Regions from separate parts of the Shinella sp. OV683 genome, predicted to be linked through region 3. Evidence: riboswitches for the same ligand, from Rfam matches in the RefSeq annotation. Region 3 holds a riboswitch; each other region holds the start of a gene.
The links. A riboswitch is a leader RNA that binds a small molecule or an ion and turns the genes downstream of it on or off. The one in region 3 is predicted to bind thiamine pyrophosphate.
Positions count from the first base shown of each region.

Region 1 (9,649 bases), 490 kb from region 3:
CACTTTCATCCGATTTCACAGCTTACTGCATAGCACAAACTACGGAGATTCCGATGGCAAAGTCGAGAATAAATCGGTCGATTTTGAGGCTGGCACGCGGCTAGGAAGAATTTTTTTCTAACGTGACCCAAGTGGCTGTATCGCCACAATACACATTTCGACCGTCCGATACCTCGATGACGCGACTGGCGAGTCGCACAACTTCCCGGCGATCGTGGCTGATCATCAGCACCATCATGCCGCTCTCGGCTTGCAACCGCTTCAGCAACTCGCCCATATCGGCGCGCAATTCCTCGTCGAGGCTGCCAAAAGCCTCGTCGAGCAGCAGGAACGGACGCTTGCGGACCAGCGCGCGGGCGAATGCCACACGCTGTCTCTCACCGCCCGACAGTGCCTGCGGCATGCGTTTCTCAAACCCGGACAGACCGACCTTCGTAAGCGCGTCGCTGACGTCGACATTGTCCCGGGGGCTCAGCGACAGAGACGGCGACAAGCCGAGAGCGACATTCTTCCTGACATCGAGATGTGCGAAGAGATTGTGATCCTGGAAGATGTAGGTTAGCGGCCGCTTACCCGGCGAGACGCCGGCCATATCAACACCGTTCAGCGTGATCGTGCCGCTCTTGGCCGGCTCAAAGCCTGCGATCAGATGAAAGAGCGTCGATTTTCCCGAGCCAGACGGACCGGTGACGGCAACGATCTTTGGCCCGTCGAGGGCAAAGTCATAGACAAAACTGCGCGCGCCGAGCTGCGTTGAAACATGTTTGAGCGTGATCGTCGGCGTCATGATCGCGGCTCTGCCTTTCTGCGATCGCTGAGCAATGCCGGAAGCATCAGGACCAGGCACAGAACGCCGAGGATCAGAGACAGGCCCGCCGCATCCGTCGATCGATAGTTTCCAAGCTTCGCATAAAGCAGCGACGGCAGCGTCATGAAATCATCGCTGCCGAACAACGCGATAGCGCCCATATCACCCAACGACAAAGCCAGGCCGAAACTCAGCGCCATCAGCAGCGGCCCCTTCAGCACCGGCCAATCGACGATGCGGAAGCGATTGAGGCCATGAATATCGAGGCTGTCGGCCAGCTGCGCAGCCCTGATCTCATGGGTGCGAAGCTCCGGTCCGAGAATACGGCTGGTGAAGGGCAGTGCCATGATACAATTGATGGACATGACGATGAGGACTGCCGGATTTCCGCCCACACCTGCCTTGAGCAGAAAGACGAACCATCCGGCACCCAGTGCGAGCGGCGGTATCAGCAACATGAATTCAGGCAGGCGAAACAAGGCGGCGGATTTCCGGTGACCTGTTGCGGCAAGTGCAAGGCGGCCGCGCAAAATGACATAGGTGAGCGACACCGAAAGCAACCCGGCAGCAGCTGCAATGAACAGGCTGGTCCTCAATGCCTGCAGGAAAAGACTGTCCACCAGCAGTCCACCGAGATCCGCACGCAAGCCTGCGAGCAGCACAGCCAGCAACGGCGCACCGACAAACAGCAGGAAGAAAACGAGGATGGCGCTGTCCCCGACCATCGCCATGGGCCTTGCCGCATCCGATCGGAAGGGCGCATGTTCGGTGGCGCTGCGATCCTCTTCCGGATCCGGAAAGAGGTTGAGGAGCAGGAATACGACCGAGGTCAGCACCAGCTGCAACACACAGAGCGCCAGTGCACGCGGTGGATCAAACTCGAACTTCAGCGCCTGGTAGATCGCCACTTCCAGCGTCGAGGTCGCCGGACCGCCACCCAGCGTCAGCACGATCGTAAAGCTGGTAATGCAGAGCATAAACACCAGCCCCGCAATGCCGGGCAACACCCGCAACAGCGCCGGCCCTTCGACGAAGCGAAAAAGCGCGATCCGCGGAAAATCCAGGCTTGCCGCCAACCGCCATTCGTTGCCTGGGATTTTGGCCAGCGCCCTCAACATCAGCCGCGCCGCGAGTGGCAGGTTGAAGAACACATGCGCCAGCAGGATGCCGCCGAGCCCGTAGATCGAAAATCCGCCATCCATTCCCGCCGAGCGCATGAAATCGTTGACCCAGCCTTGCCTCCCCCAGACCTCGACAATGCCAAACACGACGGGCAGCACCGGCAGGCCAAGGGGCAGGATCATCAATGCCAACAGCAAAGGCCGCCCAACAAATCGTCGCCGCCGGGCCATAGCCAGTGCAACAGGAAGCCCCAAGACCAGCGACAGAACTGTCGACGCGGCCGCTTGGCCCACGGTAAACACTGCCACGCGCAACACATAGTCGGCTGGCGGCCAGGAGCTTTCCTCGCCGCTACCGATCACCAGCATCATCAGCGCAAGAACGCAAAACGCCGCGATCAGAGCAAGAGCGCTGGCTCCCGCCCAGATCCACAGCCGATTTTCGCCCTTGCGATCCATGGTGTGAATCCGGCTAAGCTTAGTTCATGCTCATGGCGGCGAGCCATTCGTCGATCCACACCTTGCGTTTCTCGGCGGCTTCCATTGGTGGAATCGTCAGTGTCTTTGCAGGATGCACGAGCGAATCGAACACCGGATTGAGCTTTTGCGCGGTCTCGCCGGCCGGCATCATCCAATTGTTTTCAGGAATGATGTCCTGAAATGCCGGGCTGATCATGAACTTCAGGAATTGCCTGGCCAGTTCAGCGTTTGCGGTCTTGGTCATCGCAGCGACTTCGATCTGGATGGGATGTCCCTCGGAGAATTCGAGCGCCTGATAGCGGTTCACCTTCTCGGCGATCATGTGGTAGGCGGGCGACGTCGTATAGGAGAACACCATTGGCGCTTCGCCCTTGGTGAACAGCCCATAGGCTTCCGACCAACCGGGGGTCACTGTGAGAATACGCTTCTTGAGCTTCGTCCAGGCTTCCGGCGCCTTGTCACCATAGACCGCCTTCACCCAGAACAGCAGCCCGAGACCCGGCGTCGATGTGCGCGGATCTTCGATGACGATCTTTTCCGAGGGATCACCTTCGACCAGTTCCTTGAGGCTCTTGGGCGGGTTCTTGATCGTATCGGTATCGACGACGACAGCGAAATGGCCGTAGTCATAAGGCACGAAGACCGGATCAGAAAATCCGCCGGGCACCTTGACCGCGGATGTGTCGATGCCATGCTCGGCAAACAAGCCGGTCTTGCTGGCTTCTTCAGTCAGGTTGTTGTCGAGGCCCAGCACGATGTCGGCCTTGGTCGCGTCGCCTTCCATCTTCAGCCGCGTCAGCAGGGCGACGCCGTCGCCGAGGCTGACATATCGTACCGAGCAGGCGCAGATCTTCTCAAAGGCCGCCTTGACCTTCGGCCCCGGCCCCCACTCGGCCGTAAAGCTCTCATAGGTGTAGATGGTCAGCATCTTGTCAGCGGCCTGGCTGGGCGTGAACAGCGAAAATGCCGCGACGGCTGCGATTGAAAATAGGGTTGTCTTGCGCATTGGCGCCTCCTTGGTTTCATAAAAAACGGGAATAGGGCGCTCGCAATGTGCCGTCTAATCCCTCCGCCGGTATGAGCCGGATCAGGTTCTGCGGGTCGGTCGAAACCTCTCAGCCCAGGACCGTTTCCGGCCGAGGACACCCCGTTAGAGCGGTGTCATGATTAGACGCCTGTCATGAAAATGACAAGTGGCGAAGTCGAAAGGTGTAGTCTGTGAAGGAGCGCGGGCCACGCTCAAAGCAGGTCCTGCTGATATGCGAGGCGCTGGAGAGGGCAATGCGGGAGCATCGGCCACTTATACGCAATCACCCCACGGCTGGCCTTCTCCTGACGAATCTCTGCTCTGGTAGATCAAACCCCCATTGGGTGCCTGACCATTCCTCGGCCAGTGCGAAGCCCACCGATTCGTAAAGTTTTCGAGCCGCATCCAGCCCCCTGAATGTCCAGAGCTGGGTCTCGGAAAATCCGTTCTCGTCGCAGAATTTCACCGCTTCCGTCACGAGTTTGCGGCCGGTACCCGTGCCGTGCAGGTCTTTTTCAAGGATGACCCAGCGAATGTGCGCCTTGCCGTCACCCAGATCTTCGCCGTCGACGACGATAGAACCCTTGATCTGGCCGGCTTGCGTGGCAAGCCACATCTGGTTTCCCGGGTGTCCAAGACGTGGAACGAAATCCGCCAGTCCGCCAGCGATCTTGGCTTCAAAAATTGGCGGAAAGCCCCATTCCCGTCCATAATAGTCACCATGCATCTGCGCGATGCGTCCGGCGGCACCGGGCTGGAAGCCGGCGGAAACCTCGATTGCAGCACCTGGATCCTGGCGGACGGCATCGTCCGCACCCACCTTGAGCGCACACGCGTAGGCTTGCAGCCCATTCACCACCTGTGTCCGGATATCCGCGCTGAGGGCGTGCAGTGCGCGACCAACCTGACGGTTGGCATAGCGCTCTATATCGCCAAACAGCGCCGTGCCAGACTCGGTTAGCGAGAGGATCTTCGACCGGCCATCCGCCTCGCTTGCCATCTCCGTCACCAGCCCGCGCTCGATCAACCGGGCGAGCATCCGGCTCACCGAGGATTTTTCCAGAACCAGCGTCTGTGCCAGCTGGTTTGCGGTCAATCGCTCATGATTGCCAAGCTCGATGATCGCATGGACTGCCGACGCCGACAGATCGGTATTGGCCATGGTCGACCGCATGAATCCGAGCTCGCGCACCATCCGGCGGGATGCATCGCGAACGGCAAGGATATCGGCATGCTTAAGCGGCGCGTTCATGAGAGTTTCCTTCGTATAGTTGTAGCTTACAACTATATTTCAAATCGCCGCCCTGGGCAAGCCCGCACCGCCGTACCGGAAACGGCATTAGCGGCTTGAAAACCCGGATATTGCGGATTATGCAGGCCCCAATTTCAACCCTCGAACCAAGAGAGTATTGGCAATGTCCGTACGCAAGCTTCTTCTGCTTCCCGGTGATGGCATCGGCAAGGAAACCATGGCCGAGGTCCGCAAGTTCATTGCGGCCATGAACGAGAAGTTCAACGCCGGCTTCGAGACCGAGGAAGGCCTCGTCGGCGGCTCGGCCTATGATGCGCACGGCGTTGCGATTTCCGAGGAAGACATGGAAAAGGCCATGGCGGCGGACGCCGTGCTGTTCGGTGCCGTCGGCGGCCCCAAATGGGATAGCGTTCCCTATGACGTCCGCCCCGAGGCTGGCCTGCTGCGCCTGCGCAAGGATCTGGCACTGTTCGCAAACCTCCGTCCGGCCATCTGCTACCCGGCACTCGCCAATGCATCATCGCTGAAGCAGGAAATCGTCGAAGGCCTGGATATCCTGATCGTTCGCGAACTCACCGGCGGCGTCTATTTCGGTAGCCCAAAGGAGATCATCGATCTCGGCAACGGCCAGAAGCGCGGCATCGACACCCAGGTCTATGACACGTTCGAGATCGAGCGCATCTCCGCCGTCGCCTTCGAACTGGCGCGCACGCGCAACAACAAGGTCTGCTCGATGGAAAAGCGCAACGTCATGAAGTCGGGCGTGCTCTGGAACGAAGTCGTCACCCAGACTCACAAGGCCAAGTACTCCGACGTCCAGCTCGACCACATGCTGGCCGATGCCGGCGGCATGCAGCTCGTCCGCTGGCCCAAGCAGTTCGACGTCATCGTCACAGACAACCTGTTCGGCGACATGCTGTCCGACATCGCCTCGATGCTGACGGGCTCGCTCGGCATGCTGCCGTCCGCCTCGCTCGGTGCACCGGACCCGAAGACCGGCAAGCGCAAGGCCATGTATGAGCCGGTGCATGGCTCGGCCCCGGACATCGCTGGTCAAGGCATTGCCAACCCGATTGCCATGATCGCCTCGTTTGCGATGTGCCTGCGTTATTCCTTCAACATGATCAAGGAAGCCGATACGCTGGAAAAGGCGATTGCCAACGTGCTCGACCAGGGCATCCGCACCGGCGACATCATGGCGGAAGGCGCAAAGCAGGTTGGAACGACCGAGATGGGCGATACCATCCTCGCCGAATTCCTCAAGCTTTCGGCCTGATCTTACCGATCACTACTTTTAAAATAGAAAAACCGGCGCAATCGCTTGCGCCGGTTTTTTGTTTGGGAGCCCTCATTTCAGATCGCGTGTACGTCGTTGTCCTTGGTTTCCTTCAGGAACAATGTGCCGATGATCAAGGTCATCACCGCGATGATGATCGGATACCAAAGGCCGTAATAGATATTACCCTCGGCTGCGCTGAGCGCAAACACGATGGCCGGCAGCAGCCCACCAAACCAGCCGTTGCCGATGTGATAGGGCAACGACATGCCGGTATAGCGGATGCGGGTCGGGAACATCTCAACCAGCATCGCCGCGATCGGGCCGTAGACCATCGTCACGTAGATAACCAGCACGGTTAGGATCGCGATCACCTGCACCCAGTTGATCTGCGCGGGATCGGCGACGATCTTGAACTCGCCGCCTGCGGGCACCTTGTAGACCGGCAACTCCGTGACGCCTTCGAGATCCTTTGATGTGGCGACCTTGTCACGGATCATCTTGGCGGCCGACATCGTCTCCGGCGGATTGACCTTGACCTTTGCCTCGTCGAGACCGAGCTCCGGATTGGCGGCAATGAATGCCGCGATCTTCGGCTCGGGCACTAGTGCTGCGCTGCGTGCCAGCGGATAGCCTGCCGCCTTGAGCGCGGTATAGGCGACCTTCTGGAACTTCGCGGTATTGGCTTTCGCATCATCGCCGGCATTGACATAGCTCGGAATGACCGTCTCGCCGATCTTCACCGACGCCATCGTTCCGGCAGCGGCCGGTACGACATCATAGGCGATGGAGTTCTTGGCCAGGAATTCCGTGGCGGCATCGCATGACGTGGTGAACTTGCTCGTGCCCGTCATGTTGAACTGGAACGAGCAATCGGCCGGATCTGCCGTCACCGTCGCATGAATAGAAGCCTGTGCCGTATAGAGCGCGGGGTTGCCGGCCCAGGTCAGCGCCTTGAACAGCGGGAAATAGGTGACCGCCGCCAACAGCAGGCCGAGCATGATGATCGGCTTGCGGCCGATCTTGTCAGACAGCCAACCGAACACGACGAAGAAGATCGCGCCGATGGCCAGAGCCACCGCCACCATCTTGTTGGCTGAGGCGAGATCAATCTTCAGCACGTTCTGTAGAAAGAACAGCGCATAGAACTGGCCGCAATACCAGACGACAGCCTGACCGGCGACGGCGCCGAACAGCGCCAGCAGCGCTATCTTGGCATTCTTCCACTGGCCGAAGGCTTCGGTCAGCGGCGCTTTCGAGCCCTTGCCCTCTTCCTTCATGCGCTTGAAAGCCGGCGATTCATTGAGCTGCATGCGGATCCACACGGAGATCCCGAGCAGCACTGCGGAGATCAGGAAGGGTATGCGCCAGCCCCATTCGGCGAAGGCATCCTTGCTCATCAGCGACTGGACGATCAGGATGATCACCAGCGACAGGAACAATCCGCCGGTCGCCGTCGTCTGGATCCATGACGTGTAATAGCCGCGGCGGCCCTCAGGCGCGTGCTCGGCGACATAGGTCGCTGCACCGCCATATTCACCGCCCAGCGCCAGGCCTTGCAGAAGCCGCAAGGCGATCAGGATGATCGGGGCAGCAATGCCGAGCGTTGCCGAGCCGGGCAGCAGGCCGACCAGAAAGGTCGACGCACCCATGATCAGAATGGTGATCAGGAATGTATATTTGCGGCCGACGAGATCGCCAAGCCGGCCGAACACCAGCGCGCCGAACGGCCGGACCAGGAAGCCTGCCGCAAAGGCGAGCAACACGAAGATCGTCCGCGTGCCTTCCGGATAGGAATTGAAGAACGCATAGCCGATATAGACGCCAAGCGAGCCATAGAGATAGAAATCGTACCATTCGAACACGGTGCCGAGTGAAGAGGCGAAAATCACCTTCTTCTCCTCGGATGTCATGCCGCGCCTTGCGGGCATATTGACGGCTACTTCTGCCATGATGAAATCCTCCCAATTCGTCGCAGTACCCTCTCCTCAAAGATTCCCAGGGCGCGAACGTGACCTCAGAATGCCAGAGTTCCCGCCTACACCCCAGCCGTGCTTTGGGATTATGACGAAAGTATTAGGTGCAACGCAGCATCTGCAAATTCACCGCATGAGACTGAGAGTGCTTGACTCCTCGGCAAAAATGGCTAGAGGAAACGCTTGTAAAAAGGAACACGTCATGAGCGGTCGCTTTTCAGCACCCCATATCATGCACCGCCCGGACAGCCTGTCCGGCGGACGTTTGCTTTTTTCTCCAGTTTCCAAAACCTGGGCCACCAAAACGACGACGAAAACCGTCTGACGTTCCTGGCCCGCCGCTCTCTCCCCGGCTTTAGGCTGGGAGCAGGACCTGACGCGGTTTTCGCTAAGTGGTCCAAATCTCAAGCAACCGGCGGAGAGAAGAGAAAGAGACGATCAAAATGGGTTTCAAGATTGCAGTCGTAGGCGCCACCGGCAATGTCGGGCGCGAAATGCTCAACATTCTCGCCGAACGCGATTTTCCGGCCGACGAAGTCGTGGCGCTGGCATCCAGCCGCTCGCTCAACACCGAAGTGTCCTATGGCGACAAGACGCTGAAGGTCAAGAACCTCGAAAACTACGATTTTCATGGCACCGATATTTGCCTGATGTCGGCCGGCGGCGCGGTGTCGCTCAAGTGGTCGCCGAAGATCGGCGCCATGGGCTGCGTCGTCATCGATAATTCCTCGGCCTGGCGCTACGACCAGGAAGTTCCGTTGATCGTTCCGGAAGTCAATCCGGATGCGATTTCGTATTTCCGCAAGAAGAACATCATTGCCAACCCGAATTGCTCGACTGCCCAGCTCGTCGTGGCGCTGAAGCCGCTGCATGACAAGGCCAAGATCAAGCGCATCGTCGTCTCGACCTACCAGTCGGTGTCCGGCGCCGGCAAGGATGGCATGGACGAGCTGTTCAACCAGACCCGTGCCGTGTTCGTCGCCGATCCCATCGAATCCAAGAAGTTCACCAAGCGCATCGCCTTCAACGTCATTCCACATATCGATAACTTCATGGAAGACGGCTACACGAAGGAAGAGTGGAAGGTTCTGGCTGAAACCAAGAAGATGCTCGACCCGGCGATCAAGGTCACCTGCACGGCTGTTCGTGTCCCCGTCTTCATCGGCCATGCCGAATCGGTCAACATCGAGTTCGAAAACGAGATCACAGCCGACGAAGCCCGCGAAATCCTGCGCGATGCGCCGGGTTGCCAGGTCATCGACAAGCATGAAAACGGTGGCTACATCACGCCATATGAATGCGCTGGCGAAGATGCGACCTTCATTTCCCGCATCCGCGAGGACGCAACCGTCGAAAACGGCCTCAACATGTGGATCGTTTCCGACAACCTGCGCAAGGGCGCCGCGCTCAACGCAATACAAATCGCTGAACTTCTTGTTAACCGTGGCCTGCTAAAGGCGGCCAACGCGGCTTAACTTTGATATTTCCGAGATGAATAATAACCCCGCAAGAAACGTCACTTCTTGCGGGGGTTTACCTTGAAGTAAATCAAGGCAGGCTGATACTGGTTAAGCAGCGATTCGGCGGCAGAAACGCCGGGTTTGCGATGAGGACACCCATGAACATGATTCGGAAAATGACTGGCGCGCTGCTCGTAGTGGCTGCATCCTATTCTTTGGCGACATCGGCCAATGCTGCCTCCTGCAGCA
Region 1 is NZ_CM173543.1:5,157,091-5,166,739, reverse strand. It holds gene ACXHRN_RS24965 (thiamine ABC transporter ATP-binding protein) at 101-787, opposite strand; gene thiP (thiamine/thiamine pyrophosphate ABC transporter permease) at 784-2,388, opposite strand; gene thiB (thiamine ABC transporter substrate binding subunit) at 2,408-3,415, opposite strand; TPP riboswitch at 3,457-3,569, opposite strand; gene ACXHRN_RS24950 (bifunctional helix-turn-helix transcriptional regulator/GNAT family N-acetyltransferase) at 3,720-4,688, opposite strand; gene leuB (3-isopropylmalate dehydrogenase) at 4,852-5,964, shown strand; gene ACXHRN_RS24940 (MFS transporter) at 6,042-7,916, opposite strand; gene ACXHRN_RS24935 (hypothetical protein) at 8,143-8,265, shown strand; gene ACXHRN_RS24930 (aspartate-semialdehyde dehydrogenase) at 8,384-9,415, shown strand; gene ACXHRN_RS24925 (lytic murein transglycosylase) at 9,565-9,649, shown strand, end outside.
Region 1: another riboswitch for thiamine pyrophosphate. It lies ahead of thiB (thiamine ABC transporter substrate binding subunit); the one in region 3 lies ahead of thiM (hydroxyethylthiazole kinase).

Region 2 (9,649 bases), on a different replicon from region 3:
CTTAAAAAAAATGGCGCCGGCCGTGGCCAATAGCAGTTCGTATTCATCCACCGACAGAAAACCGCTGTCTAAATGGAAATCGACGGTCGCCCGAACATTCACCATCGGTTCGCTCAGGGGAAGATAGTTGAGCTCTGACGGCCCGTGGAGCAGAGCCACGTCGGCATCATCGACCAATCGTCCGTTGGCAAAAGCCTCATAAATTCTGCCAATACCGACCATGCCGAAAGTCCTGCATTCGGCAGCTCTTAATGCTCCAAGACTTGCAGCACCCCACACCTGAACGCCTTCGGAAAGTGCAAAAAGGATCTCCTTGTGCCAAACCGCAGGCACATGTTCATAGACGCCATCGATCAATCCGATTGCGCTCGCTCCCTGCTTCACCGCCTTGTGGATGTCGCCCTGGCGAGCTGGAGGCTTTATCGAAAGCCCGGCCGATATGTTTCGTTTCGTGCCATGAAGTGAGGGGCCGGCAAACACCACCTTCATCGAAACACCAGCATCTTCTTCATCGCGCGACCCCCGAATGGTTGTTTCCGAGAGCCTTCCGGATTTTCAAGACCGGGCAAAAAGAGCTTGGCAATGGCCAGCCTCTCTTCACCAGGGTTCAGACGAACAGCAATCACCGACCCGACTTTAGCCATGCGTAACTTTTCGAGCGTCATTTCCAGCATCGGGCCGAGGCCAGCGGTAGGACCAAACGCATCTCTGACGGTTCGGGGACCGGCTCTGAATGTGAGATCTCGCTTCAGAGCGTTAGGGAGTGATCGCGAATAGAGTTCAGGCGATACGTCGTCTCGTGAACCGCTAATGAGTGTCAATCGAGACTGCACTGCTTCTGTGATCGCTCGAATGGCGGCTCGTGCAGCCATAGGGTGAGCACCACTTCCATGGGTAACCTCAACATAGCGCCGGTCCGGCGCGTCGAGAGAATTGTTTGGCGCGAGCAATGCTGAAATGACGGGGATCCCGATATCGCTGGTCATATCAAACAGCTGTAAGCAAAAATTTTGACACTCAATCCGCTCCTTCAGGTCATTGACGACCGCATCATTAAAGGATGTCGCCTCCAAACAGGAAAGTTCTCGCCTTGCCGGTGCATCGAGCTTCCAGAGAACCTCAGCATCGCGCTCGATACGTTCAAGGAGGCCGTGAAACGAGGCCTCCTCCATCGTATTGCCCGATGCAAGCCCGTCTGAAGACTGCCAATAGCGAGATTGTTTCGTGCGATCGAGCGTGGCGGCGTCTTGGGGCACCCAGACGGGATGTCCTGTGAGAAGATCGTGACCTTCCATCCACTCTATGACGCTGTCTTCACTAAGGGTGTCTTGACCGGCGGCGACCAGGCAATCTAGAGGCTCGGTTGCCAGCCTTGCGGAGGCTAGTTGCCTGCGGCTTGCGACCTTGGTCGGCACGCTCGGAGCCTCGGCGACCGCTCGTTCAAGGGCCTCCATTGCTGCAGATACCTTCGCGTCAATGTCAGTGATACCCTTGCCTTGATGAATCGCGATCGACCGCGCATTCGGGCGAATAGCGTTCCAGACCGGAATGCCTATGCAATCCAGTCCTGTAATGCGAGCGAGGCGCGTGACGCCGTATCTGTCAAAAAGTGGCGTCACGCGCGCCAAGGTTTCTTGCGGAGAGCAGACTCTATCGGAATAGGCCGCCGGTGGCACTGGTTCCATAGGTGTCAGCACCGTGCATTTCCGCAGTTGTCATACGGCCTAGCCTTTCGACGGCGTTAGCCGTCAAACCTGCCCGAGAAGGCGTCGTCCTGGTTGGAAACTTTGACCGCAAGATCGACGCCTGCCGTCAGAACCGCGCCGTTGGCGCGTGCCTCGGCGGAGTAGCCAAAAGGGTCGCCCTCAAAGGGAGGGACTGCCGTCACCGTTCCCGCATCGAAATCGACCAGCCAATAGCCTTCTTCGCCCTTGACCCCTAGAACCACAACGTCAGCCATAATACCGTCCTTTTGCTTGATGAAATCAATTGAAGCCTGCCTTGCGCAGTCCTTCGCGATAAAGATCTTTCTGCCAGTTTTCACGGATGGGAATGATCGAGAGCCATTTTTCGATCTCAAAACCTGGATGGTTTTCCATCGTCTTGCGCATGAGTCTCAAGGCCTTCTTGCGTTCTCCAAGCATCCCCCAGCAGGCTGCTGCAAAGCGGAATATGTGGCTCTGATCTGCCACATGCGATAGGCAATCCAGTGCATCTTGATAGCGTCCAAGGGAATAGTTGGCGCCCGCCGCTGTCCACCAGTAGAGGTCAGGGCAGAGGGGGTTGAGCTCAATCGCTAGTTGGATCTTTGCAAGACCGCCTTCTGGATCCGATGCATGAACCAGTGTGTCGGCGTAGTCGGCGATCAAGTCAGCATGCGAAGGAGCACTCTGCTCGGCCCCCCTGAACGCATCGATGCTTTCATCGAAGGCGCCGAGATAAAGCTTGGTGACCCCGAGTTGGTGATACCCACCGGCATTGTCGCCATCTGCCAAAATAGCTTTGAGCGAGTGCAGTTCAGCTGATCTCAACAACTCCGTGTCGCCCCGCGCAGTCAGAAGCCACTCGATATGTTCGGAACGCGCAAGGCCGCTCAACGCGCTGGAAAACTCAGGAGCCTGCTTAAGGGCGGCGCGAAAGGACTTGCGAGCGCGGCGGACATCTGGAAGGTCGATTGTCTTCAAATGGTGCTGGCCGATCAGAAAATTCTGGTAAGCGTCGGCTGTACTGACTTGAGCAATTCTTGAGAATTCGTTGCGCTCGATCTGTCCCACGACTGTCGTGGCGATGCGCCGAATAATTTCGTCGTAAGTTCGCGGTAAATGATCAGGCGACACGTCAAACCGATCGGCCCAAATCGTCTCGTCACCCTGCAAATGAACCAGTTCGGCAAACAAAGTGGGGCCGCTGACTTTTCGTCCGAACCGCGTCTCCAATACGTATGACACATTGTGGCGGAGATAGGCGTCGGCGCGACCGTCCGCATCTGTTGCGATCCGCTGTGCCGTAAATGGGGCAACAACCGAAAGCGTCTTCGCTTGACAAAGGCCTATCGTGACATCTTCCAGGAGTCCAATTGCGAGATAGGCACCCTCTTGATCCTGCGCAGGTACATCAGGTGGCATCAGCAACAACCGCGGAAGTCTGATTTTATTTCGTTGTGGCTCCACCGGGAGTTCTGAAGTCGCGGGTTCGGGACTGCTTCCTGTAACGGCAGTGCCACCGGCTCCGGCATTAAAAAGCCGTCGTGTAAGATCCAGCATTTCTTGATCAGGTGCGGTGCCGAGGTCTTTCCGAAGACGATCCTTGTAACGCGCAAACAGCGCTTTGGCCTGCGAGAGGTGACCGTCGCTGGCCAAAGCCTTTAGAAGTACGCGATAGGCAACATCGCTATAGGCGTCGAGCTCGAGAAGCCGAAAGGCCGCGTCCTTGACCAACGCGCTGTGGGTCCCAAGATGCGCATCGGAAGCTCCAGCCTCGAGGCTCGAGGCGAAGCGCGAAAGCAATCGCGCACGCTCAGCCTGAACCCATAGTTGGGCTGGTTCGGAATTCACATCAATGCCAGCAAGGAACTCACCGTTGAAATGCCTGAGGAATTGCTCAATTGCGCGTAAGGGGCCATGAGCGTCTAATGCTCGAAGATCTGCGATGTCGGAACCAAAGCTGCCAACAATGAGACCGATCTCGGATTCGCGAATGTCAAAGAGGGTAATGCCGAGCTCTTTCTGGCGCGACTTGACGCGCGCGAGCAGTTGCCGAAGATTTACGAGAGCATTGATGCTGTCATGATCACCCCAAAGAAAATTTGCGATCTCCACTCGTGATATCCGAGGGGTTGAACGGCTTGAGAGATAAGCGAGCGACAGGATCGCCTTTTCCGGAAACGGAATCGTTTGGCCGGCCTCATCGGTCAGGCGCGGGTCTCCAAATATATGAAGCCTTAAGACCAAGTATCCCTCCGGCACCAATCAACTTAAAACTAATAAACATGCAGTAAATTCTTAGTTCAACGGTATCCCATCTGCGTTGAGATCCTCATTAAATTCCACCATTCTATCATCATCGCCCTTTCCGAGGGCTCTTGCGAGCGCGATGATTGATTTTCGCGTCTTCGGGTTTTTAACCTTCAGAAACGCTTTATTGAGGGCTACTCCTTCTCGAGACGACAAGAAACCGGCGGTCAGATTCGCTTCGCCCGTCGTGCCGACGCCCGCTAAAGTTAACGGCAGATCGCCATCTTGTTGAAAAAAGAAGCCAATCGGTACGCCGAGAATCCCTGAAATTGCTTGGAGTCGGGATGCGCCGATGCGGTTTGTGCCCTTTTCGTATTTTTGGACCTGTTGGAACGTGATGCCTAGCGCATTCGCCAACGCCTCTTGTGTCAGGCCTAACATCAGGCGCTGCATCCTAACACGGGAGCCTACGTAGACATCGATTGGATTTGGCACTTTCGCGAGCATGGTCGTCCCTCAGGTTACGCGCGTCTCCGATAGCTGAAAGCAAAGGACGGGATGGCCAATCGCCATTGCAAGCACTTCGGGGGCAATGCGCTGTGAACGTAATGAATTTTCAATCGCTAGTATAGGGGGTCGCGAGCATGCTGGCGCGTTTCACCGATTGTCTGAATCGATGGATTCCCAATCGGTTTGATTTGTGATTCAAGATTCTGGCTGAAGGGGTGGCCGCAGTCTCGGGTGGAAGTCGCCGCCACGTCCGCCGGGTAATCAAGGCCGCCGGCGCAAGGCTTTGGCTTCCGACGAAATATTTCGCCGATCTCGATGCGATCGCGCAAACCTTCTCGACGATAAAGCACTGGATGGGTTGGCGCAAAAAACCATCGGCGACATCCAAGGTCAACTCATGCAACTCATCAGTATCATTCGAACCGTGGATGTGCCGACTACTTCAAAAGATGCAGAATGCGCTTTCGTAAAGGCATGAGCCGCTCTAAGTAAGGACCGCGACAAGAACGGACAGCCAGATCAAGGCTACCCCCAGCGCAAACGCTCGCCTGGCGCCTACGACCTTCTCTACACCCTCTTCTGGGACAGGCGTTGTTACAATCCAAGGTACATAGCCAAGCGCGGCAAATCCGAAAAGCGCCAAAATCACCACGACTAGATCGGATCCGCGCCAGCTGACAGGTTCATACACCCCCCAGTAGGCAAGGAAGGCCATTCCCACTGCGAACATGGTGGCGGAGGCGGAGCAAAGCCCCGTAACAGAACCTGTCGGCGCGCGCATGTTGCATCCCCTCCCGTGCTGGTTCAGCCATGAAACAATTTCGACGGTGGTGGAAACCGCCTTTGCGCATATGTGTCAGGAATTATGCGCCATGGGAAGCGAAGGCTAATGGTGGATGTCTTGGGGACGAGTTTATGGCATTTTCCAACGCATACTGAGATGTTCGATCGCGGTGGCCAAGACTGATGAGTTCATCTGACGCAAGCTATCTGGGACCCAATGTAAGCTTGCCAGACAACCGTCAGGCTATGCATTTCGGCGCCCTATCACCAAGCCGAGGAACTTCCGTGCTCTCTTATGCCAAAAGCCATGGCTGCTCGACAGTTTATAGTTAGTGCCGAAAAGACTGGTCACTGGTTCTTTGCCCACTATTCAAAACGCGGAAACACACTGCAAAATTACCGAATGCGCGACGAGAGACCGCGGGGTTATAGGGGGTTATAGATTGTCCCAGATATCGGCTGCGATCTGGCGCAGGGTCAGGGCTTCCTGCCGCCGGTCCGAGAGTTCGTTGCCATCGGCATCTGTGATCGCATACTCGCGTGGGCCAAGTTCACTGAGGAAAATCACCTCGTCGTCCTGACTTGACCTCGCCTTCCATGCGCCGAGACCGAACGTCCACCAATCGATGAACGTATTGAGCCAAACGCGGTTCTGCGGAAAGTCGATCGGAACCTGTATCTGGTTGCGGGTTGCGACCCGTCCCTGGAACGAGTCCGAACGGAGCAGGATTTTTCGCACCATCTCCTGGTATTTGGCGGTGATCGGCTGCATCATTTCCCGATCGACGACATAATGGGAGAGATCGGCCGACAGCCGCATTTCCGGAATGAGATCGATCAGTTGCAACATTGTATAAAGGTCGTTGGTGATGCAGTTCCTGTGTGTCTCGAACTGGATAGGCACGCCTTCCTCGGTCGACATCGCCAGCCACTGGCGGATAACGGGTATCATGTCATCAACCCTGATCGGCATGACCTGTCCGACGACGATCACGTAGGGTGAGCCGATATCTTTTGCCAGATGCAGCGCCGGCCGCAACTCGTCGATGGTGCGGGGAAATGCAGTCAGGAGGCCGCGCAGACCGGTCCGGGAGAATTCGGGTACGCAGGCCCGGGCCTGATCGAGCGAGAGTGCGCCGAGGTCTATCGCCATGCCGTCCCAGCGATCCTCTTTGGCTAGGTCGAAACGCTCGCTAACGGGCTTCTCCGGACGCACGGGATGTCTTTCCTCGGTTGCCCAGAGCGATTGAAAGAAACGAATTGTTGGCATTGCCTGTCAGTCTTCCAGTTTCAGGTCAAGCGTGCTTGACGTTGCCGGCAGCAGCCACCGGCTCGAGATCGACATCGTCGCTGATCCAGTCGCGATCGTTGGGATAGTTCGCTTCGGTGCGACCATGCATGAAGGTCTTCATAGTCCCTAGATGGAAGCCGAGACAAGTCATCTCCCGCAGCTTGCGGCCATGGTCGATAAAATCGTCTTCTGCAGGCCTTCGAGGATATAATAAGCCCCGCCAGGAAGGTGTGATGGACAATGTGCCAATGCTCGCTCGTATCGAGCGACGCGCAAGCGATGGATGTTGGGAGTTCAGAAAAATTCGTTTTCGGCGCTCAATGCGCAGAAATTGACACCGAGACGAATGCTGTCGGCCTCGAATCCGTTTTGACCTGCCCACATTGCGGCTTCGCCAAGCTGGAAACCATGCCCACAGACGCCTGCCAGTTCTTCTACGGGTGTCTCAACTGCAAGACGCTATTGCGCCCCACTCCCGGGGACTGCTGTGTGTTTTGCTCGTTCGGTTCGGTCAAGTGCCCGCTGGTCCAACAGGAGCGCGGATGCTGCGGGTGATCTGTTCGCCACCGCCAGCACCGGGATTGAGCAGCACGGATGGCAACTGTCGACGATGTTGGACGGATCCGAATCCGCACCGAACGGGGAGACACCATTGACAATGACGGTGAACATCTTTGCATCAGATAAGGACTTCCCATCCTCGTTTATTGTGATTTCCGCCTATGATCCTCCTCGCTCTGGCCCTTGAGCGGGCAGGGATTGCGGCGCTGGACGCTTCGTCCCGTAGCAGGCCAATGCACAATTCTTGGCGCGGTCTCCGGCAATCTCGGCATCGACTTTGCAACGACAGTTCGCACGATCGAAAGCTATGGCAATTCTTCCGCCACGACCATGCCGTTCTCTCGGTCCATTGCCAACGGGCCGCGGCCGTTCGCGGCTGGTGAGACGGTGCTGCTTACTGCTGCGGGGGCAGGATTGACGGGCGGCGCGGTCGTCCTTGGCATGTAGCCGAACATAGTTGCTTCAATTCGGGCGGAACAAACCGATGCAGTGTTGGCTCAAGCCGGGGGTCTCGGAGTGGGCCGAAAAGCGAGCTGACATTTGAGGGCGCTCAAGATCTGCCCAAATCAAACAAGTGAGTAGATGATCATATGCGCTTGACGGATGGCGATTTCTCGCCGTAACCTCTCCGCATTCACCAGGGGGGTCCCGTCAAGGGGCTGAGATACTGCTGAGCGATTTCGCGGCGCAGTGACCCGTTGAACCTGATCCAGTTCATACTGGCGTAGGGACGGTGCAAGCGCTGACGAAACACGGATTCACGCCATGAATCCGTATCGGCGTTCTTCCATCATTCCGGCTTGATGACTGGGTCTCCAACGCTAAAACTTTGGAGTCTCGCGATGAATATTGCCGCCAAACCACAATCGCCCACGGTCACCACCGGCCCGCTTCCAGCCTCGAGGAAGGTGCATGTGGAGGGTGAAATCCATCCGCAAATCCGGGTGCCGATGCGCGAGATCGCGCTCCATCCAACGGCGGGAGAGCCGCCGGTCACGGTCTACGATTCCTCCGGCTCCTATACCGATCCGAACCATGTCTTGGCGATCGAATCGGGCCTGCCGCGGCTTCGCGAGGCATGGATTGCCGCGCGCGGGGATGTCGAAACCTATGAGGGCCGCGTGCTCAAGCCCGAGGACAACGGCTTTGCCACCGGTGACCGCCTGACGCAGGCCTTTCCGCTGTGCAACAATCCCTTCAAGGCCAGAGACGGCAAGGCGGTCACGCAGCTTGCCTATGCCCGGGCGGGAATCATCACGCCGGAAATGGAATTCGTCGCCATCCGCGAAAATCTCGGCCGGAAAGCGGTCCGCGAGAAGCTGCTGCGTGATGGCGAAAGCTTTGGCGCTGCCGTTCCCGACTTCGTGACGCCCGAGTTTGTCCGCGAGGAGATCTCCCGGGGGCGGGCCATCATCCCGGCAAATATCAACCACCCGGAAAGCGAGCCGATGATCATCGGCCGGAATTTCCTGGTCAAGATCAACGCCAATATCGGCAATTCCGCCGTAACCTCCTCCATGGCCGAAGAGGTCGACAAGATGGTCTGGGCGATTCGCTGGGGCGCCGATACGATCATGGACCTCTCGACCGGCCGCAACATCCACAATATTCGCGAATGGATCATCCGCAATGCCCCGGTTCCGGTCGGCACCGTGCCGCTCTACCAGGCGCTGGAAAAGGTGGGCGGCATTGCCGAGGGTCTTACCTGGGAAGTCTATCGCGATACGTTGATCGAACAGGCCGAGCAGGGCGTCGACTATTTCACCATCCATGCCGGCGTCCGGCTGCACTACATCCCGCTCACCGTCAATCGCGTTACTGGTATCGTCTCGCGCGGCGGTTCGATCATGGCCAAGTGGTGTCTGCATCATCACCGCGAAAGCTTCCTCTACGAGCATTTCGAGGAAATCTGCAACATCTGCCGGGCCTACGACGTTTCCTTCTCGCTCGGCGACGGCCTGCGCCCCGGCTCGATCGCCGATGCCAATGACGCGGCCCAGTTCGCCGAGCTTGATACGCTTGGCGAACTCACACAGATCGCTTGGGCGAAGGATTGTCAGGTGATGATCGAAGGGCCGGGCCATGTGCCGATGCACAAGATCAAGGAGAATATGGACAAGCAGCTCGCCGTCTGCGGCGAGGCGCCGTTCTATACGCTCGGACCGCTGACGACCGATATCGCACCGGGCTACGACCACATCACCTCAGGCATCGGTGCTGCAATGATCGGCTGGTTCGGCACGGCCATGCTCTGCTACGTCACGCCTAAGGAACACCTTGGGCTCCCCGATCGCAACGACGTCAAGATTGGCGTCATCACCTACAAGATCGCGGCGCATGCCGCCGATCTTGCCAAGGGGCACCCTGCCGCCAAGACCCGTGACGACGCCCTGTCGCGCGCCCGCTTTGAATTCCGCTGGGAAGATCAGTTCAACCTCTCGCTAGATCCGGACACGGCGCGCTCGTTCCACGACGAGACCCTGCCCAAGGAGGCGCACAAGGTCGCGCATTTCTGCTCGATGTGCGGGCCAAAATTCTGCTCGATGCGTAT
Region 2 is NZ_JBYMED010000002.1:16,015-25,663, reverse strand. It holds gene ACXHRN_RS27055 (TfuA-like protein) at 1-489, opposite strand, end outside; gene ACXHRN_RS27050 (YcaO-like family protein) at 486-1,685, opposite strand; gene ACXHRN_RS27045 (hypothetical protein) at 1,742-1,960, opposite strand; gene ACXHRN_RS27040 (AfsR/SARP family transcriptional regulator) at 1,986-3,950, opposite strand; gene ACXHRN_RS27035 (helix-turn-helix domain-containing protein) at 4,002-4,460, opposite strand; gene ACXHRN_RS27030 (hypothetical protein) at 4,948-5,244, opposite strand; gene ACXHRN_RS27025 (sugar phosphate isomerase/epimerase family protein) at 5,683-6,516, opposite strand; gene ACXHRN_RS27020 (GDCCVxC domain-containing (seleno)protein) at 6,868-7,092, shown strand; partial or broken gene ACXHRN_RS27015 (3-oxoacyl-[acyl-carrier-protein] synthase III C-terminal domain-containing protein) at 7,348-7,545, shown strand; TPP riboswitch at 7,728-7,847, shown strand; gene thiC (phosphomethylpyrimidine synthase ThiC) at 7,941-9,649, shown strand, end outside.
Region 2: another riboswitch for thiamine pyrophosphate. It lies ahead of thiC (phosphomethylpyrimidine synthase ThiC); the one in region 3 lies ahead of thiM (hydroxyethylthiazole kinase).

Region 3 (9,649 bases):
CAGCCGCGAAAATTCGTTGTCCATCGAGTGAGTCTCGTATGGCTTGCGGCGATAGATGAGATGGACGACGGTGACAGCGCCGCGATGCTCTTCGCGACGCAGAAACTTCACGTCGGGATCATCGACCATCTTGGCCGGCAGTTTGCCGAGCAGCCGGTGCAAGGCCTTGTCGATCCGCTCGTTGCGGGCAACTTCATTGGTGTTGTAACGCGTGCGGCTTGAAAAGCGGATTTCCTTTTCGCGCGCCAGCACGTCGGAGAGATCGCGGGGCAGGTTGCCGCGTGCCGAAAACAGATCGACCTGGAAGATGCAGACATCGTCGCCATTGTGCCTGCGGTCCATCACCCATTGCAGCGGCGTGTTGGAAACCAGCCCGCCGTCCCAATAGAATTGCCCGTCGATTTCCACAGGCGGAAAACCGGGCGGCTGCGCGCCCGAGGCAGCGATATGTTTTGCGGTCAAGGGCTCTTTGCCGTGATTGTCGAAATAGGCGAAATTGCCCGTCGCGACATTCACCGCACCGACGCTCAACCGCACTTTACTGCTATTGACGAGGTCGAAATCGATGAGGTCGTCCAGCGTCTTGAGCAGCGGCGAGGTGTCATAGAGGCTGATCGCGGCCGTCGGGTCGGTCATGTACTGCCAGGGCATCAGCACGCGCGGCACATAGAAACCCTGGATACCCGTCATCGAACTCGCAGCTGCGGAATATTCGTTGAACCATTTGCGGATTGGTGGATCGAGCGTGGCGACGGCCGTTCCGGGTCCCGACGACACCATGTCCCAGAACGCGCGGAGATTTTCAACGCGTCGATCCTCGGGGCTGCCGGCGATGATCGCTGCATTGATCGAGCCGATGGAAATGCCGGCGATCCATTCCGGCCGGATGCCAACTTCATGCAATGCTTCATAAGCGCCGGCCTGATAGGCGCCGAGCGCACCACCACCTTGAAGCACCAGGAGTTTCTTGTCTTCGCCGAGTTCCATGGAGATGCCTTTCGCACTGCACCATAACTGGAACTTATATAGTTTTTTCGGTTTTTAAAGCGCATGCGTCACAAGGCAGCATGGGCGAGATAGCATGACGGTGCCTTGTCCCCGCCGCATTCGCCTTGTGCTGCGAATATTATCTGCCAGTATTCGCACGAGGAACGGGAGATGTAAGCATGCTCGATCACGTCGGACTGCGGACACAGAAGGTCAAGGAACTGGTGGCATTTTATGAGAAGGTGCTGGCACCGCTCGGCTATTCGAAATTGCGCGACTTCGGCGTTGCCGCAGGCTTTGGCCAAGGCCAGGAAATTCCGCTCTGGATTGGAGAAGGGCAAGGTGCCTCCTCGGTTCATCTGGCGGTCACCGCAACCGATCGCGCCTCGGTCGATGCCTTTTACAAGGCCGCACTTGATGCCGGCGCCCGTGACAACGGCCCGCCCGGCATTCGCTCGCAATACCATGAGCACTACTACGGCGCCTTCGTGCTTGATCCGGATGGCAACAATCTTGAAGCCGTTTGCCACCAGCCGGAATAGGCTTAGCCGGCCGCGCCCCACAGCGCATGAAAATGATGAACCGGACCATGACCGTTGCCGACCGATAGCTGTTCGGCGCCAGCGATGGCCATGGTGAGATAGAGCTTGGCGGCGCGAAGCGCCTGCTCCAACGTCTGTTGCTTGGCAAGCTCGGCGGTGAGCGCGCTGGAGAGCGTGCAACCCGTACCATGGGTGTTGGCGGTCCGCAGGCGCGGTGCTTCAAACCATGTCGTGCCTGTCTCGGCCACCAGCACATCAGGACTTTCGTCTCCCGGCAGATGTCCGCCCTTGAGCAATATGGCTCGGGGCCCGAGCTGCCGCAGACGCTCGGCCTGGCTCTCCATGGTCTGGCGGTCCGTCGCTTCTGCCTCGCCCAGCAAGGCGGCCGCTTCCGGCAGATTGGGCGTCAACAAGGTCGCAAGCGGCAGCAGGTGTCTGGTCAATGCGGCAACGGCATCCTGTTGTAGCAGTGGCGCACCGCCCTTGGCGATCATAACCGGGTCGAGGACGATCGGGATCGTCCGGTGTGGCGCGAGAGCCCCGGCAACTGCTTCGGCAATCTCGGCATTGGCGATCATGCCGATCTTGACGGCATCGACGCGGACATCGGCAAACACCGTACGAATCTGCTCGGCGACGAAATCCGGGGGCACGGCACGCACGCCTGTCACCCCCAATGTGTTTTGCGCCGTCAGAGCCGTAATCGCCGCCATGCCATAGACGCCGCGCGCGGCAAACGTCTTGAGGTCGGCCTGGATACCTGCGCCGCCGGACGGATCGGAGCCGGCGATGGAGAGAACGTTACGGATCATCGACGCGCCTCCCGGGCCTCGGCGATCGCGCGGGCGATGTCGAGGGTTGCAGCTTCAGGATCCGGCATGCCACAGATGGCGGAAACGACCGCCATGCCGCGTGCTCCCGCCGCAAAGCAGGCTCCGGCATGCTCCGCCTTCAACCCGCCAATGGCGACCACAGGAAGCCTGGACGCTTCGACGATCCGCTTGAGCCCGTCAAAGCCCGTCGGCGGCTCGTGGTCGGGTTTGGTCGATGTGGCGAAGACCGGCCCGGCGCCCACATAGTCTATGATGCGAGCATCGACATCCAGCGCGCGCTCGACGGTTTCGACGGAGATGCCAAGGATCATTTGGTTGCCGATCTGCTCGCGAGCCAGCTTCGCCGCCATATCCGATTGGCCGACATGCACACCATTGGCCTCGATAGCGATCGCCGCCTCGACATCGTCGTTGATGACCAGCAAAGCCCGGCTCCCCGCAAGCGCCTGTTTCAAGGCTCGGCCTGTCTCGATCATCGTTCGCGTATCAGCCTGCTTGTCGCGCAACTGGATCATCGTCGCTCCACCGGCCGCCGCAGCACGCGCCGTCTCGATCATCCCCAGGTCTCCGCAGAGAATCGGATCCAGCACCAGATAGAGGCTGAGATCGAAGGCCTTCATGACCGTTCGATCCGCGCATCGTCATCGAGGCCAGCTCCGTCAAGGGCAGCCAGATGATCGAGGAATTGCCACGCAAAGGAGCCCGGCCCCACTGCACGTTTGGCGCGCTCGCCGGCGACGGCAAAGGTGGCCAGCGCCGTTACCGTCGCCTCGAATGGATCGTCCGGATTGGTCGCGGCGTAAGCGCCCACCAGGCAGGTTAGCGAGCAGCCAAGCGCTGTAACCATCGGCATCAGCGGCGAGCCGCCGAAGATCCGCGCGGTTCTGTCTCCGTCAGTGACGAAGTCGGTCGGGCCGGTCACGGCAACGACGGCCTTATGGTGGCTCGCAAGCTGCCGGGCGGCATCGGCCGCGGCTTCCACCGGGTCGCCACTGTCAACGCCCTGTCCCTGGCTGGCGCCGCCGGCCAAAGCGATGATCTCGGAGGCATTGCCGCGAATGATCGTCGGCTTGAGCGCCAGAAGCTCGGCGACGGTCTCACGGCGATAGCTTGTGGCGAAATGTGCGACGGGATCGAGTACCCATGGTCTGCCGGCAGCATTGGCTCCCTGGATCGCACGCCGCATACCCTCGACCCATTCCTCCGACAGCGTGCCGATATTGATCGTCAGTGCGCCGGAAATGCCGGCAAACTCGGCGCTCTCTTCGGGCGCATGCACCATGGCGGGTGAGGCGCCGGCGGCGAGCAGCACGTTGGCCGCGATATTCATCGCCACGTAATTGGTGATGCACTGAACGAGCGGCGCCTTAGTGCGCATGTCGGTCAGCAGGCTTCCGGGAGTGTCGATCATCGCAGTCTACCCTTCATTTTGCGGGGTAGACGCTGGGGGGTTCTTCAATGCGAATCGAGTTCGAAGGCCCCGAGCGACTCCCTCCGCCAGCATTATCTGGTTCAGGTTCTAAGGGTTCGTCTCAGTCCACCTTGCGGCAAACGCCCCCGTCTCTCATTGGTTTAGATGCCAGAATTGCCGCCTGATGTCACGTGGCAATTTGGGTCAGAGGTTTGCCAGGAACGCCTTCTTGACGGCCTCGATCCGTTCCTCGTTCCGTCGGTAGAAGATCCATTGCTTGATCTTCTTGGGTGTCACCAGCCCAGCCGTGGTCAGTACACGCATATGCTCGCTGAGCGTTGCCTGTCCGACCCCCAGTTTCTCTGCGATGAAGAGGGCGCATACGCCGTCTTCGACGAGGTCGCCATCGACCTGCGGCGAAAAATGCGCGCGCGGATCCTTCAGCCATTCGAGAATGGCGAGCCTTTTGTCGCTCGCGAGCGCTTTGTAGAGATCGGCATCTTGCATTTCGTTATTTTGCGAAGTAACGAATTAATGTCAACATAAAAGAGGCCGGCCATGTCCATGTCCTTCGCTACCACCATCACCCCGCAACGGATTGCCGAAGTCGAGCGGCTGATCCGGCCGCATATCCGCCACACGCCGGTGATGCGGGTGGCGATGGCCGACTTTGGGCTCTCGCACGCCGCCCTCGATCTCAAGCTGGAATGCTTGCAACATTCCGGCTCGTTCAAGGCGCGCGGGGCTTTCACCAATCTCCTCATGCGCGACGTGCCGAAGGCGGGTGTGGTCGCTGCATCCGGCGGCAATCATGGTGCTGCGGTCGCCTATGCCGCAATGAAGCTCGGTATCAAAGCGACAATATTCGTCCCCAGCGTCAGCCCGCAGGCGAAGACCGATCGCATCCGCAGCTATGGCGCTGATCTGGTGATCGGTGGCGACCGCTATGCCGATGCGCTGGCCGCAAGCCAGTCTTTTGCCGCTGAGAGTGGTGCGCTGCAAGTGCATGCCTACGACCAGGTCGAGACTTTGCTCGGCCAGGGCACGCTGGGCAAGGAAATCGAGGCGGATCTGCCTGATATCGACACGCTGCTGGTTGCCGTCGGCGGTGGCGGGCTGATCGGTGGTGTGGCCGCATGGTATCAGAACCGGATCAGGATCGTCGCCGTGGAGCCGGAGGAGGCCCCGACGCTCAATCGCGCGCTGGCGGCCGGCGCGCCGGTGGATTCGCCAGCCGGCGGCATCGCCGCGGATTCACTGGCGCCGAAGCAGGTCGGACAGTTGATGTTCCCGATCGCGCAAAACTACGTGGCGCAATCCGTGCTGGTTTCGGATGATGATATCCGTGCCGCGCAAAAGGCCTTGTGGGACCGGGCGCGTATCGTCACCGAACCCGGCGGGGCCGCCGCCTTCGCCGCTGTTCTGTCGGGAAGATACAAGCCGGCGCCGGACGAGCGTGTCGCCGTGCTGGTCTGCGGGGCCAATACGACGGCGGTGAAGTTCGATTGAATTGCAGTTGGAACATACCCCTCACCAACTGCGGCCAAGGGCTCGCGAAGCTCGCCCGACCTTCGTATCCTCTCCCACAAGGGGAGAGGTAGGGTGCCACAAGCTCCGCTTTCTTTCGGGTAAAGCGCCGCCGCGGATTTGCCTCTCCCCCTGTGGGAGAGGATAGCAAGTCCATGAGAGGCAAAGCCGATCACTGGACGCGCTTGGTGAGGGGTAACAACCCCAATCCGCTTACGCCGCCTTGAGGACGTGATATTCCTTGATCGCCACCATCTTGATTGCCGGATAGCGCTCGGACTCATAGCGCAGCGAAAACGAATCCTGTGCGAGGAACACCGGGTCGCCGTCGAGATCGCGGGCGATGTCGCCGCGCCGGGCGGTGAGGAACTTGTCGAGTTCCAGCGGGTTGTCCGCCGAGATCCAGCGGCAGACCGAGAAGCGCGACATTTCGAAACTGACCGGCAGCGTATATTCGCCCGACAGCCGTTCCTTCAGTACGTCGAGCTGCAGTGCGCCAACCACGCCGACGATTGCCGGCGAGCCATCTTCCGGCGAAAATAGCTGCACGACGCCTTCCTCGGCCATCTGGTGCAGGGCTTCCTTGAGCTTCTTGGCCTTCATCGCGTCTTCGAGACGGACGCGGCGCAGGATTTCCGGCGCAAAGTTCGGCACACCCTGGAATACCAGCTGTTCGCCTTCCGTCAGCGTGTCGCCGATGCGCAGCGTGCCATGGTTGGGAATGCCCACCACATCGCCGGCATAGGCAGTGTCGGCAAGCTGACGCTGCGAAGCGAAGAAGAATTGCGGCGCCGTCAGACCCAGCTGCTTGCCGGTGCGCGCGAGCCGCGCCTTCATGCCGCGCTGGAGCGTGCCCGAGCAGATGCGTGCAAAGGCGATACGGTCGCGGTGATTAGGGTCCATATTGGCCTGGATCTTGAAGATGAAGGCCGTCATCTTTTCTTCATTTGCATGGACTGTTCTTGTATCCGCGACCTGGTCGCGGGGCGGTGGCGCAATGACGCCGAGCGCGTTGATGAGGTCGCGGACGCCGAAATTGCGGAGCGCCGAGCCCCAGAAGACCGGCGTCAGATGTCCCTCGAGGAAACTCTCCTGATCGTAGGGCCGGCAGGCTTCGCGAGCGAGCAGGAGCTCGTCGATGAAGGCTTCCTGCTCGTTCTGAGGCAGTCGATTGGCGACTGCCTCCGGCCCGTTGACCTTCTTGGTATGCTCTTCCGTGTCGGAGCCGCGCACCTCGTTATCAGCCAGGTGATAACTGCCGCAGAACGTCTTCGAGCGACCGATCGGCCAGGTGATCGGCGCGGTGTCGAGCGCCAGCTTTTCCTCGACTTCATCGAGGATTTCAAACGGATCTCGGCTTTCTCGGTCCATCTTGTTGACGAAGGTGATGATCGGGATGTTGCGAAGGCGGCAGACCTCGAAAAGCTTCAGCGTCCGTGGCTCGATGCCCTTTGCCGCGTCGATCACCATGATCGCCGCGTCGACCGCTGTCAGCGTGCGATATGTGTCGTCGGCGAAGTCTTCGTGGCCTGGTGTATCGAGAATGTTGAAGACATTGCCATCGTATTCGAACGTCATCACCGATGTGACGACCGAGATGCCGCGTTCGCGCTCGATCTTCATCCAGTCAGAGCGAGTCTGGATGCGATCCTTCTTGGCCTTGACCTCGCCGGCGAGCTGGATCGCGCCGCCGAATAGCAGCAGCTTTTCGGTCAGCGTCGTCTTGCCCGCGTCCGGATGTGCGATAATAGCAAAGGTGCGGCGGCGGGAGATCGCCTCGGCCAGTTCGTCGGTCATCAAAGAAAATCCTGTTGAATGCCGGCCTTCTAGCCATTTGGGCCGGAAATTGCAATTGACCCGTCCCGGGCAACAGGCAAGAAAGCATCCATGACCCAGATAATCTCCCCCACGCCCGTCATCGGTCTCGTTCGCCTGCCGCATGGCGCCGATCTGCCGCTACCAGCTTACGAAACCGCGGGTGCCGCCGGCATGGATATTCGTGCCGCAGTTCCGGAAGACAAGCCGCTGGTATTGAAGCTCGGCAATCGTGCGTTGGTGCCGACCGGCTTCATCTTCGAGATCCCGCCCGGCTACGAAATCCAGGTGCGGCCTCGCTCGGGACTCGCCTTCAAATATGGCGTCACCTGCCTCAACACACCAGGCACCATCGACAGCGATTATCGCGGCGAGGTGCAGATCTTGCTGATCAATCTCGGCGAAGAGCGGTTCGTCATCGAGCGCGGCATGCGCATTGCCCAATTGGTCGTCGCACCCGTCGTGCAGGGGCTGGTCGAGGAGCGGGCGCTGGCTGGAATGACCGAGCGCGGCGCTGGCGGTTTCGGATCGACTGGCCTGCAGTAAGCGTCCCGTCCAGGGCTTTTCCATCATTAAGATTGGTCGTCCGACTTCGCCCGGTGTCGGCGCGTGACCGCTGTCGCCGCATAATTGTGCATATGCGACATTAAAGCGCACAGTTCGCTTGACAGCGCTAACATCGCTTCGTATTCCTTTTGGGAAATTAAATTGCCTGGGAGGCAATATTCGGCCGGTGAAACGGTACTCTGGGAGGGGACCTAATGACATCGCATAAACAAGGTGCCGATGAGCACCTTGCGCGACGCATTGACAAGATGCATTCGCGCGATCGGGTAGGACTGATCATTTTCATTCTCGTGCTCTGGTGCACGCTTTTATTCGCGCTTTTCAGCATCTGGCCGTACATTTCCATTCCGGCCATTCGCATCATCCTGGCAATCGCCTGCGGCCTGGTTCTGGCCTTCAACACGGCGGCCATCGTCGCCATGCTGCGTCACTACACCGAAGACAAGCACTTCATTTATGGCCTCGACATCAAGCATCTCGACGAGATGCGCCGTCGTCGGCGCTGAGGAGGGGACCATGGCCTATCAACCGCCAAAACAAAGTTTTGCAGCGCAGATTTTCGACGTCATCACATTGCTCGTGCTGACGGTCGGCGCACTCTACGTACCGCTCTATCTGGGTCTCGCTGGCGCAGCCAAGATCCCCAAGCCCATTGCCAACCCCACATGGGAGGCGCTCGGCCAGAATGCTACCGAGCAACAGCAATGGGCTGCCCTTGGCGTCACTGATCCCGCCGCGGCCAATGACATCATCACGGCCCGGTTTGACTATTCGTTCAGCTGGGTGGCTGTCGTGGTCATGGCGGTGCTGGTCATCGGCTATTTCCTGCTGGTGGTGAAGCTGTCGGATCGGGAATATCGCGACGTCATCGAAGAACGCTTCGGCTCGAAGAAGTAGTGGGGCTCCAATGGATATCTGGACTTTTCTGGAATACGCCGCCTGGGCACTCTCGGCGATCTTTGCGGTTTTGATGATCTACGACCTGGTTCGTATCGACACGACCTATGACAACGAGTTGCTGACTTCATCACGCGAAGGCGAGATCGAAGCGGCCGCCGAACGTCACATCATTTGAGGGAGCTGACATGGTAGACGCAAAATCCACTGCGGCAGAGCCTCAACGCCTGCAGCTGCTGCGGGTGCTCGGCCCGGCTCACATTTGGGCGCTCGGCGTCGGCATCGTTCTCGTCGGCGAATATATGGGTTGGAACTTCTCGGTTGGCAAAGGCGGCATGATTGCCGGCCTGATCGCTTGCTGGGTGGCCGGCCTGCTCTATACCTGCGTGGCGATGATCGATTCCGAGGTCACCTCGACGGTCGCCGCCGCCGGCGGGCAGTACGCCCAGGCCAAGCACATCGTCGGGCCACTGATGGCCTTCAATGTCGGCCTGTTCCTGGTCATGGCCTATACGATGCTGGAGGCCGCCAACGCCATCACCATCGGCTACCTCTTGGATACGGTGGCGGGCATGCAGGGACATTCCGGGTTGCACCAGCAACCGTTCATCATCCTCTGCGTGATGTTCCTGGCATGGCTGAATTATCGCGGCGTGCTGGCAACGCTGACCTTCAACCTCGTCATAACAGCCATCGCCTTCCTCGCTATCATCGCGCTGTTCATTACGGTGCAGTTCGGTATCTCCAATGTGCCGCTGGATTTCTCGGCGGTAACCACGGATCCGCTTCCCTATGGCTGGGTGGGCATCGTCGCCTCGCTGCATTTCGGCCTGTGGTACTATCTCGGCATCGAAGGCACATGCCAGGCAGCCGAAGAAGTGCGCTCGCCGGCGCGGTCGCTGCCTTACGGCACCATGGCCGGCATCATGACGCTGCTGATCGCTGCGACCATGACCTGGTATGTCTGCTCGGGTCTTATCCCCTGGGAATATCTTGGCCAGGCTGGCACGCCACTCTTCGATGCGGCGCGCGTATCGGGCAACAGCGGATTGATGGTGCTCTTGTTTATC
Region 3 is NZ_CM173543.1:4,671,613-4,681,261, reverse strand. It holds gene ACXHRN_RS22620 (DUF3734 domain-containing protein) at 1-987, opposite strand, end outside; gene ACXHRN_RS22615 (VOC family protein) at 1,167-1,529, shown strand; gene thiD (bifunctional hydroxymethylpyrimidine kinase/phosphomethylpyrimidine kinase) at 1,532-2,341, opposite strand; gene thiE (thiamine phosphate synthase) at 2,338-2,982, opposite strand; gene thiM (hydroxyethylthiazole kinase) at 2,979-3,773, opposite strand; TPP riboswitch at 3,835-3,931, opposite strand; gene ACXHRN_RS22595 (ArsR/SmtB family transcription factor) at 3,978-4,280, opposite strand; gene ACXHRN_RS22590 (threonine/serine dehydratase) at 4,338-5,282, shown strand; gene ACXHRN_RS22585 (peptide chain release factor 3) at 5,514-7,097, opposite strand; gene dut (dUTP diphosphatase) at 7,188-7,661, shown strand; gene ACXHRN_RS22575 (hypothetical protein) at 7,877-8,188, shown strand; gene ACXHRN_RS22570 (hypothetical protein) at 8,199-8,579, shown strand; gene ACXHRN_RS22565 (hypothetical protein) at 8,590-8,757, shown strand; gene ACXHRN_RS22560 (APC family permease) at 8,768-9,649, shown strand, end outside.